2 regions of the Aliiglaciecola aliphaticivorans genome follow, and region 1 is predicted to be linked to the other one. Evidence: predicted binding sites of a transcription regulator. Region 1 holds the regulator's gene; the other holds the start of a gene.

What was found. The regulator ArgR, encoded in region 1, controls arginine synthesis, uptake and breakdown. The targets are predictions, from matches to a motif close to ANTGAATANNTATTCANT.
Region 2: ACYVIL_RS22100 (OadG family transporter subunit) is a predicted target of ArgR. The motif match lies at 3,450-3,467, and genes of this name have one in related genera.

What each region holds. Positions count from the first base shown of each region.
Region 1 is NZ_BAAGTF010000079.1:48-5,949, reverse strand. It holds gene ACYVIL_RS20380 (TonB-dependent receptor) at 1-1,282, shown strand, start outside; gene ACYVIL_RS20375 (endonuclease/exonuclease/phosphatase family protein) at 1,395-2,585, shown strand; gene ACYVIL_RS20370 (ATP-binding cassette domain-containing protein) at 2,582-3,973, opposite strand; gene argR (transcriptional regulator ArgR) at 4,071-4,535, opposite strand; gene mdh (malate dehydrogenase) at 4,841-5,776, shown strand.
Region 2 is NZ_BAAGTF010000097.1:73,136-79,037, reverse strand. It holds gene ACYVIL_RS22110 (sodium ion-translocating decarboxylase subunit beta) at 68-1,198, opposite strand; gene oadA (sodium-extruding oxaloacetate decarboxylase subunit alpha) at 1,203-2,981, opposite strand; gene ACYVIL_RS22100 (OadG family transporter subunit) at 3,012-3,269, opposite strand; tRNA gene ACYVIL_RS22095 (tRNA-Arg) at 3,760-3,836, opposite strand; tRNA gene ACYVIL_RS22090 (tRNA-Arg) at 4,046-4,122, opposite strand; tRNA gene ACYVIL_RS22085 (tRNA-Ser) at 4,156-4,248, opposite strand; gene csrA (carbon storage regulator CsrA) at 4,485-4,700, opposite strand; gene alaS (alanine--tRNA ligase) at 4,832-5,902, opposite strand, start outside.

The sequences.
Region 1 (5,902 bases):
TGCTGGTTTACGCTACGACTGGATCACTTCATCTGATTATCCTGAAGAGAATGCAGATTTTCTTGCGCAAAATGGTTACAGTAATTCTGCCAACCTAGACGGTGTTAGCTTGCTTCAACCTCGTATCGGTCTTAACTATACGTTAAATGACAGCACTGAAATCCGTGGTGGTATTGGCTTGTTCTCTGGTGGTAACCCGAACGTATGGATGTCAAATAACTACTCTGGTACTAACGTAGCTGGTGGTGAAGTTGACGGCGGTGACTTCGGTTATGACGATGGTTCACGCAGCTTGTTCGACGACGATGTTGTTTGGACAAATGTAGAAGATGGTGCTCCAGTAGGTCCTGGTTACGGCGTTCCGTCTGAACTAGATGCCTTGATGGATAGCGGCGTTGCTTCTAACTTTGAGTCTAACAACTTAGACCCTGATTTTGACATGCCTAGTGAGTGGAAATTATCTGCTGGTGTGACTCACGTAACTGAATCTGATTACATTTTAAATGCAGACTTGTTAGTGTCGTTTACCCAAGATCAAGCAATGATCAAATACGTAGGTATTGAAGAAGTTGGTTTCACTGATGAAGGGTATATTGATTACGACCGCAATGGTTATGGTTCACTTGAACTAACTAACTCTGGTGAAGTATCAACCTCTTACTCATTAACTACCACACTTCAAAAGTCGTGGGACAACGGTATACGTTTGGTAGCGGGTTACTCTTATAACCATGCTGAAGATGTACAACCAATGACTAGCTCGGTTGCATTCTCTAACTACCAATACAGAGCGTTCACTAATCCTAATGAAGACGTTTCTTCGTTATCAGATTGGAACATTGAACACCGTCTTACTGCAGACTTTAGTTATGTTGTTGAGATAATCCCAGGATTGGATACTCGCTTCAATATGTATGCATTGACTCAGTCTGGTCGTCCTTATAGCTTTGCCCGTACAGATGGTAATAGCATATTTGGATATACTCCTTACCTAGATAGCGACAGTGTGTTGCCAATCGGTGTTGAGCGTAACAGCGAAGAAAGTGGCTGGTGGACTAAGGTAGATATTGCCGTTAGACAAGAAATTCCAGCGTTCTCTGAAGATCATTCAGCATCAGTAAGTTTAACTATCGACAACTTTACTAACATGTTAAACGATGATTGGGGTATCTTAGAAGAAGTTAACTATAACACTGCGCGCTTAGGTGACACTTCACCTGAAAGTCGTCAAGGTGATGCTTCTCTATGGGAAATGCGTTTAGGTATTAGCTACAAATTCTAATTTGTAACTTAACCCACTCTAAAAGCCGACTCATATGAGTCGGCTTTTTTATTTATGTTGGTTATTGATAATACATATGTTTTATAGTTTAAAAAAATAGGTTGGTTACATAATGAAATTAGTTTGGATGATTTTAGGAGTGGTGATCACTATGCAATTTATTGGCGGTGTTAGTGCTCAAGAGTCAATTCGGGTGGCGACGTTTAATGTCAGTATGGAAGCCGATAATTATCGCGATTCAGAGAAACCAGAAAACCAAAGCGATCCAAACTTGTTGTTCAAACATCTAGCCACAGGCGATCATCCGCAAATTCAAAATATTGCTCAGATCATTCAGCGCGTTAGGCCTGATATTATTCTATTAAATGAATTTGATTACTCCTCTGACGCATCGATTGGGCCCATTGCGTTTATCAATAATTACTTAAAAGTATCCCAACAAGGCCAGCAGGCTATTGATTATCCGTATTTTTATTATGGACCTGTGAATACAGGCGTCGCTAGCGGTATCGATTTAAATCAAGATGGAACTATAGAGCAAGCGGGTAATGATGCATTTGGTTATGGTCGTTATCCTGGGCAATATGGAATGTTATTACTCAGTCGCTACCCTATAGATTTAGACGGCGCACGAACGTTCCAGAAGTTCTTGTGGAAAGATATGCCGAATAATAGTTTGGCGAAAATTCAGAACGACGACGGCTCACTTTGGTATTCACCTCAAGCAACGCAAATTCTGCGATTATCGTCTAAATCCCATTGGGATATTCCCATCAAGGTAGAAGGGAAAGTGGTTCATATACTTGCAAGTCACCCAACTCCTCCGGTTTTTGATGGACCAGAAAATCGTAATGGCTTTCGCAATCACGATGAAATTCAATTTTGGAATGATTATATCAGCAGTGGTAAACAGGCAAATTATATCTATGATGATAAGGGTAAGACTGGCGGTTTTAGCGGTGACCGTTTTGTTATTTTAGGGGATTTAAATGCCTCGGCCGATGCCGGCGATGGTCAACGTACCATGATGGCTGATTTGCTTGCTCATCCACTGGTTAGTCAACAAATTTTGCCCACCAGTGTTGGTGGCGAAGAATCTGATCCCGACAATCCTAACGCAAAATATCACACGGCAGCTTGGGGGTTGGGAGTTGATTATGTAATAACCTCAAAAGCGGGTTTTACCGCTGTTGATGCTGGCGTATTTTGGCCAGGTGATAGTGAACCTGCAGAGGAATTAGTCGCTGATCGTGAATCATCTTCTGACCACCGACTCGTTTGGCGTGAACTAAGGTTACGTTAGTCGCTGCTTAGGTTTTTGTGTTGGGCAAATATGGGCAAATGTTCATCTTCGCGATGGCTAACCATGAGAATGGTGGCCAATTGCTTTTTAGCAATAGTGGTGATCACGTCCAATACTAAACGACGATTAATTTCATCTAAGCCTTGGGTAGGTTCATCTAGCACTAAAAGTGACGGGAATTTCACTAAGGCTCTGGCAATGAGCAGTAAACGTTGCTCACCAAAACTAAGTTGTTTAAAACTATGATTCGCAAGTGGCCTTAGACCAATTAAGTCCAGCCAGGCTAATGCTTGTTGTTTCTGACTAGCACTCACATCTTTATACAAACCAATGGAGTCCATGAATCCTGATAGAACGACAGTCAAGGCATTGCAACCCACTCGATAGGAGCGGTGAATATCGGGAGAGACTATCCCCAGGTGCTTTTTGATATCCCAGATAGTTTCACCGGTTCCACGTCTATGCCCCATCACAGTAACATCATTACTGAAACATTGTGGACAGTCACCGGTAACCAATTGCAACAACGTTGATTTACCTGAGCCATTTGGTCCGGTAATTATAGTGTGCTGAAAAGTATCAATACTCAAATCAGCGGATTTGAGGGCGTGATTTTCGGCATAAATGACATTGGCGTTTTTAATTCTTACTAAGGTATTTTTATGCTGACTGTGTTTGTCGGATATCATCCGCTCAAGTAACGACTTATCCAGTGCATCGAAGGCAAATATTGTATCAATAGTAGTTTGCGCATCTTCTACTGATAAACCGCTTAAATCGTGTAAGCTATGGTTATCAACTAAGGCGAATGAACTTATCCATTCTGGAATGTCCTGGCGATTACTCAACAACATAATTAAAGTAATTCCTTGGCTGTTGAGTTGGCTTAATACGTTGCTCAATTGAGCTCTTGATGCGATATCTAAATCGTCAAATGGATTGTCTAAAATAACGTATTCGGCACCAGAAAGTATCGCTTTTAAAATTAATAGTTTGCGAGACTCGCCCGTGCTCAGTTGGCGAAAGCCTGTTTCTAACCTATGTTCTAGATGAAACTGTTTAACAAAGGGGTGGTCGAGACTTTCTTCAGGTAAAAAGTCTTTTGCTGGGGTGCCAAAATCAATTTCATCAGTGATATCGGTTTCATCAATCTTCAACTCATTTTCATAAACGGCTTGCAGGGTTTCAAATGAAACTAAGCTAATTAAATCTGGGTGTGGAAAATGTAAGTGAGTAGACTCGCATTCATTCAGTTTTCCCATAAGAAGCTGATCGACAAATTGTTTGCCTGAACCATTTTTACCTAAAACGGCTATTGCACTATTTTGTTTTATCTGCCAAGAATCAACGGTTAATTTGGGATGACGAAATTGTTCGATAGAAATCATTGCTAAACAACTCACAATTGTATGAAAGGGCCACTAAGTGTGATAACTAATTTATTTATCGTTAAGTTTAGTTAAGGCTTATTTATAAAAGATACGGTTAAACATTCTCAAATAGCGCTTCGACTTTTTTACGGGTTTCTTCAATATTACTGATATCGGCGGGCGCGATAAAAATTGTATCATCACCGGCAATCGTACCTAACACACCGTCTTTTTGACTAAGGGAATCTAATAAACGGGCGATGAGTTGAGCCGCACCTGGGCTGGTACGAATAATGACCATGACATTATTATGCACAATATCTAATACAAGTTGACGCAATGGGCTCTTCGCCGTCGGCATACCCATCTCTGGCGGCAAACAGTAAACCATGTCTCCGCGCGCATTACGGGTGCGTACGGCACCAAATTTACTAAGCATTCGGGATACTTTAGATTGACTGATACTGCCAAACCCTTGTTCCGTTAATGCATCAACAATTTCACCTTGTGAGCCAAAGCTTTCTGTTTTTAAAATATCTTTAAACGCTTTAACCAATTCTTCTTGTTTTGTATTAGACATGCAACCCTCGCTATTTACCGCTATAGTTTGACACAATCTAATCAGGGTAGGTAGCCTTGTTTATAAGTCGCAGAATACTTTGAATAAATATCATATAGTTAAAGCATCTGTTTTGAGTTGCTGCAAACTATTGAATTCATCGCTTGTAACCCATATATTCTATTGAGCCTTAAAAACTAACTGAATGTTAGGCTCAAAGCGCTATATTGCAAAACAGATAGTGAACATTCACCACAATAAATTGTTTTTTTATGCGGCTTCCTCTATGGTTTGCCGTGAATTTAATAGTCCCACAGGAGACAACTATGAAAGTAGCGGTATTAGGTGCTGCAGGCGGCATTGGTCAAGCCCTTTCCCTTCTATTGAAAACCCAGTTACCAGCTGGTTCTGAATTAGCTTTATATGATGTTGCACCTGTTGTGCCAGGAGTGGCGGTTGATTTGAGCCATATCCCAACAGACGTAAAAGTTGAAGGTTTTGGTAAAGATGACTTAGCAACTGCATTACAAGGTTGTGATATTGTTTTGATCCCTGCAGGTGTACCTCGTAAACCTGGTATGGATCGTTCTGATTTGTTCAATATCAATGCGGGTATCGTTAAAAACCTAGTTGAAGGTATTGCGGATAATTGCCCTGATGCATGTACATGTATTATTACTAACCCTGTTAACACTACTGTTGCGATTGCTGCGGAAACGTTAAAAGCTAAGGGTGTTTACAACAAAAACAAATTGTTCGGTGTCACCACTCTTGATGTTATCCGTTCTGAGACTTTTGTAGCTGAATTGAAAGGTTTGAGTACTACTAGCGTGCACGTTCCTGTTATTGGCGGTCACTCTGGAACAACTATTCTACCTTTACTTTCACAAGTTGAAGGTGTGACATTTAGCGATGACGAAATTGCAAGCTTAACAACTCGCATTCAAAATGCAGGAACTGAAGTTGTTGAAGCTAAAGCCGGTGGCGGATCTGCTACTTTGTCTATGGGTCAAGCTGCTGCAAGATTCTGTTTGTCGCTAGTTGCTGCAATGAAAGGCGATAACGTCGTTGAGTATACTTACGTAGAAACCAACTCAGACGACGCAGTATTTTTCTCTCACCCTGTAAGATTAGGTCCAAACGGCGTAGAAGAAATTCTATCCTACGGTGAGTTGAGCGAGTTTGAACAAAACGCTAAAGAATCAATGCTTGACGGTTTACGTGGAGATATTGAGTTAGGTGTTAAATTCGTAAACGGTTAATTATTTAACTAATTACCAAGCCTAACAAAAAAGCCCCTTGCAGTTACTGAAGTGACCCCCAATAGTTGGACATTCCAATTACTGGGGGTCTTTTTATGTCCAAACATCACAGAGTATTTAAGTTAA
Region 2 (5,902 bases), on a different contig from region 1:
AAAAAACCCGTAGTGATCAACAGCTACGGGTTTAAATTTTTGCTTTAGTTTTTTGTTGGAGTGGCGTTTAACCAACTAAAGCTAGCAATATGCCTGCAGCAACAGCCGATCCTAATACGCCCGCTACGTTGGGCCCCATTGCATGCATCAGCAAAAAGTTATGGGGGTTGGCTTGCAGGCCTACTTTATTCACAACTCGAGCAGCCATAGGGACAGCTGAAACCCCTGCAGCGCCAATTAATGGGTTAATATCAGCCTTACTATACTTGTTCATTAATTTAGCCATTAAGACGCCTGTGGCCGTTCCTATGGCGAATGCTACCGCACCTAAAGCTAGTATTCCCAAGGTTTCTGCTTTCAAAAACTTATCAGCAGACAACTTAGAGCCTACCGCCAAACCTAAAAAGATAGTAACGATATTAATTAATTCGTTTTGCGCAGTATTACTAAGACGGTCAACTACCCCGCACTCTTTCATTAAATTACCTAAACAGAACATACCGACTAAAGGCGTGGCTGTGGGTAAAAATAGGATAGTCATCAGCAGTACAGCCAATGGAAAAACGATTTTTTCTCGTTTTGACACTATACGTAACTGCCCCATCTGAATTTTTCGTTCTTCTGGATTGGTCAACGCTTTCATTATTGGCGGTTGAATAATAGGTACGAGTGCCATGTAAGAATACGCAGCAACCGCTATGGTACCTAATAATTCAGGGGCTAATTTTGAAGCTAAGAAAATAGCAGTTGGGCCGTCAGCGCCGCCAATGATCGCAATGGCAGCGGCATCTTTTAAAGTAAACTCAAGACCAGGTACAAAATTAAGTAGTATTGCTCCTAAAAGAGTCGCAAAAATACCAAACTGTGCCGCAGCTCCTAGTAACAGCATACGGGGATTGGCAATAAGCGCACTAAAGTCGGTCATTGCCCCCACGCCCATGAAAATAAGCAGTGGGAAAACGCCCGTATCGATACCGACAGCATAAATGTAATGGAGTAAACCACCGGCTTCACTGAAACCAGCTAAAGGTATGTTAGTTAGTAATGCACCAAAACCAATTGGTAACAATAGTAAAGGTTCAAATTTCTTAACAATGGCCAGATAAAGCAGTAGTAGGCCAACCACCATCATGATCACCTGCCCTGCTTGGAAATGCGCAAGGGCTGTGCTTTGCCATAGGATTTCTAACTTCTCCATGAAATTATCCTACGCTCAGTAAAGGCTGACCTGATTGAACGGCTTCGCCTTCGGCCACAAACACTTCGGTAATCGTGCCACTATCGGTAGCTCGAATCTCGGTTTCCATTTTCATTGCTTCCATAATGATGACCACATCACCTTCGCTGATATCGTCTCCTTCACGAACTAAAACTTTGAAAATATTACCCGCTAAAGGTGCATTTAACTCAGCCCCTTGGACAGGGTATAAAGTTGGAATAGGAGCTTCAGCACTTGTTACTGAAGAAAGCTGGCCGCTCGGAGCGACTTCAACTTCATAGGACTTACCATCAACCCGAACTGAATAACTTTCGGCTTTTCCTTCAGCTGGTGCAGCTGCAACAGAAGTGGCTTGAGGTTTAGCTTCAGATTCACCTGTAGGAGCAGGCTCAAATGCGTCAGGATTCCCTCTGTTTTGCAAAAACTTAAGCCCAATTTGTGGAAACAATGCATAGGTCAACACATCATCTACTTGTTCATCTGCTAAAGTAATATTTTGCTGTTGTGCAATATCAGTCAATTCTGTAGTCAATGCAGCTAATTCAGGTTCAATCAAATCAGCTGGTCGACAAGTAATGGGCTCTTGCCCATCAAGTACTCGAGCTTGCAGTTCTGCATTCACTGGTGCAGCGGTTGCGCCATACTCACCTTTGAGTACCCCTGCCGTTTCCTTAGTAATACTCTTGTATCGCTCGCCAGTAAGGACATTTAATACTGATTGCGAGCCGACAATTTGCGACGTTGGTGTGACTAATGGAATGAAACCAAGATCTTCTCTCACTTTAGGGATCTCTTTAAGTACCTCATCCATTTTATCTTCTGCGCCTTGCTCACGGAGTTGGTTTTCCATGTTGGTCAACATCCCGCCCGGCACTTGAGCAATGAGGATTCGCGCATCCACCCCTTTCAAGCTACCTTCAAATTTCGCGTACTTTTTACGGACTTCTCTAAAGTAACTCGCGATTTCAGCCATTAAATGTAAATCTAGCCCCGTATCTCTATCGGTACCTTCAACTATCGACATTACGGTTTCCGTGGCACTGTGTCCGTAAGTCATACTCATGGACGATACAGCGCAATCAACCATATCGATGCCAGCATCAATGGCTTTTTGATAAGTGGCCGTACTTAAACCTGTAGTTGCATGACATTGCATAGCAATGGGCACACTGATTATCTCTTTCAAACGAGTGATCAGTTCTTCACATTCATAAGGCTTTAGTAAGCCCGCCATGTCTTTAATACATAGGGAATGAATTCCCATATCTTCCAACGATTTAGCCATATCTAGCCAGCGTTCAAGAGTATGCACTGGGCTCACCGTGTAAGAAATTGTTCCTTGTGCATGAGCCCCTACGGAAACCACAGACTTAATCGCAGTTTGCAAATTTCGCGTGTCATTCATTGCATCGAAAATACGAAAAACATCGACTCCGTTGGTATGAGCACGTTCCACAAACTTCTCGACTACATCATCTGCATAGTGACGATAGCCTAAAAGGTTTTGACCTCGTAAGAGCATTTGCTGAGGTGTATTGGGCATTGCTTTTTTTAATTGACGGATACGGTCCCAAGGATCTTCGCCAAGATATCGAATACAAGAGTCGAAAGTAGCGCCTCCCCATGATTCCATAGACCAAAAGCCAACTTTATCTAATTTCTCAGCGATGGGTAACATATCGTCCAAACGCATTCTCGTGGCTAATAAAGATTGATGTGCATCACGCAGTACCAATTCAGTTATTTTAAGGGGGTTACTCATGGAGGCTCCTAAAAGATCGATTTATTTCGATTATCTATTCTTTCGATATTGATGAACTGCCGCAGCTATGGCTGCCACTGGCACAGAAGAACTTGATTTATCAGTAGTGACTTTCCTTTGGGTCCTTACGGTGGTCGCAGGGACGACTTCTTCAGGAAGTCTACGGTTAATCGCAGCGATTAAATTTACTGCACCGATAAGTAGCGTTAGAAAGACAAACACCACAACCATGCCCACCACCATCAAATTGGCAGCTTCAATCAGTAATTCAGAAATGGACGTTTGCATATAATTCACACTTTAGTTATTTAGGTAAGGATAAGTATCACCTAAGCATTGAAAACTCAACCAAAATCCACAAAGGGAACGTCAATTTAACGGTAATTATTCATTTATTTTGAATTTTTACCCAAACCACTCCAAGTTGTTAATGTGGGTTTAAGCAATGACTAATTACTGTTATAGCTAAGTTAATTTTAATGCAAAGGCAGGCTATCATATCAATCGTATGGTTTAGATTAATATTATTTATTGGTAATTACTTATAAATTTTTAATTTAGTTTAATCTTCAGGCATAAAAAAACCGCTTTAGAAAAGCGGTTTTTTCTAATCGTTCTAGACGATTTTTGCGAACCCCCTTCGGAGATTCTCATAATATGGCGCGTGTGGAAGGATGATTTCAGGCATCCTGCCTTACACCCCTCCGGGGCCATGCTGCGCATGTTCAAAATCGTTCCCGACGATTTTGTCGAACCTCCTTCGGAGATTCTTATAATATGGCGCGTGTGGAAGGATTCGAACCTCCGACCGCCTGGTTCGTAGCCAGGTACTCTATCCAGCTGAGCTACACACGCGTGGTTTCTAACTTAAACTTTACTAACTAGTTGTCAGAAGGTAAAGCATCCTTCTAACAATTTCGAAACTCCTTCGGAGATTCTCATAATATGGCGCGTGTGGAAGGATGATTTCAGGCATCCTGCCTTACACCCTTTGGGCCATGCTGCGCATGTTCAAAATCGTTCCCGACGATTTTGTCGAACCTCCTCCGGAGATTCTCATAATATGGCGCGTGTGGAAGGATTCGAACCTCCGACCGCCTGGTTCGTAGCCAGGTACTCTATCCAGCTGAGCTACACACGCGTAAAACATTTAGTAACCATTCCTCAAAAGAAATGGCGGAGAGAGAGGGATTCGAACCCTCGATAGGGCTATAAACCCTATACTCCCTTAGCAGGGGAGCGCCTTCAGCCACTCGGCCACCTCTCCAAATGTGGGAGCGAAGTTTACTGAATCAGCAAAGGAAGTCAAACCTTTTTTTACACTTTACTACCCGTATGCTGGGATTTTAAACGATCGGCCTAAAACTACAATGTTATGCTGACTTTTTAAGCGATTTTTTGGGTTTACACTTACCTTTACTACTATTCAAATAATAAAAATAATTAAAAAAAATGCAAAAAAAAAGCTGGTGAACCAGCCTTTTTTAAACTTTTTGCTTAGCTTTACTCAACATCTTCACTCGAATTGCCAGAACGCTCTGTTGCCGTTCCATTTTTTTCTGCTTGAATACGCATGTAAATTTCTTCTCGATGCACAGATACTTCTTTAGGAGCATTGACCCCTATTCTTACCTGATTCCCTTTAACACCCAATACGGTTACGGTGACTTCATCACCTACCATCAAGGTCTCACCTACACGACGGGTTAAAATTAGCATTCTATTGCTCCTTTTGCGTTATACCACAATGTTCCCTAGTTAAAATTAGCGTATTTACCAGCTCTTTCCAGAAAATACACAATTAGCACTCCTTGTTTTTGTCGTCACTTACAAAAACTGTCTAATAATACTTATAAGCGTTCTTCTAACCAACTATGTACAGAGTTGATAGCTGTATCCAGGTTTTCAGGCTGACTTCCTCCGGCTTGCGCCATATCGGGTCTACCCCCACCTTTTCCGCCTACTTGACTGGCAACATAATTAACTAATTCGCCAGCTTTAACTTTACCAACCAGATCTTTAGTTACGCCGACAATAACACTCACTTTGTTGTCTGCCGGCAATCCTAGAACTATGACTCCACTACCGATTTGATTCTTCAAATCATCGACCATTGTACGCAAAGTTTTAGATTCTACCCCTTCAACTTTAGTAGAAAGGACTTTTACCCCTTTCACATCAGTGGTCTGAGATGCTAAATCACTTCCAGCTTGAGCAGCCATCTTCTGCTTAAGCTTAGACAATTCCTTTTCTAACTCTTTGGCATGTTCAACAACAGTGGTAAGTCTACCTTCCAGATTTACAGCATCTGTCTTTAATAGACCCGAGACCTTACTAATTAATTTCCCTTGATCTTGTACATATTTTAATGCCGCTTGACCGGTAATGGCTTCAATTCTTCGCACACCTGAGGCAATGCCACTTTCGCTGACGATTTTAAATAAGCCGATGTCGCCGGTTTGATTGACATGAGTACCACCACAAAGTTCCATAGAGAATGGCCCCATACTGACAACACGCACATCATCGTCGTATTTTTCACCAAATAACGCCATTGCTCCGGCGTTTTTAGCTTCCTCTAATCCCATCAGTTTAGTATTTAAACGGTGGTTAAGGCGAATTTGATCATTTACTAGGGTTTCAATATCCTCAAGTTGCTGCGCGGTCACCCCCTCAATATGGGAAAAATCGAAACGTAAGCGTTCAGCATCCACTAATGAACCTTTTTGGTTAACATGCTCACCTAGAATAGTTTTTAAGGCTGCATGCATTAAGTGGGTTGCGCTGTGATTAAGTTTGATAGCAGTTCGACGTTGCCCGTCTACTTGTGCTTCAACCATATCACCCAAGCTAATATCACTTTGAGCAATCCCCTTGTGAGCAACGGCATCATTGAGTTTCACTGTGTCTGTAACTTTAAA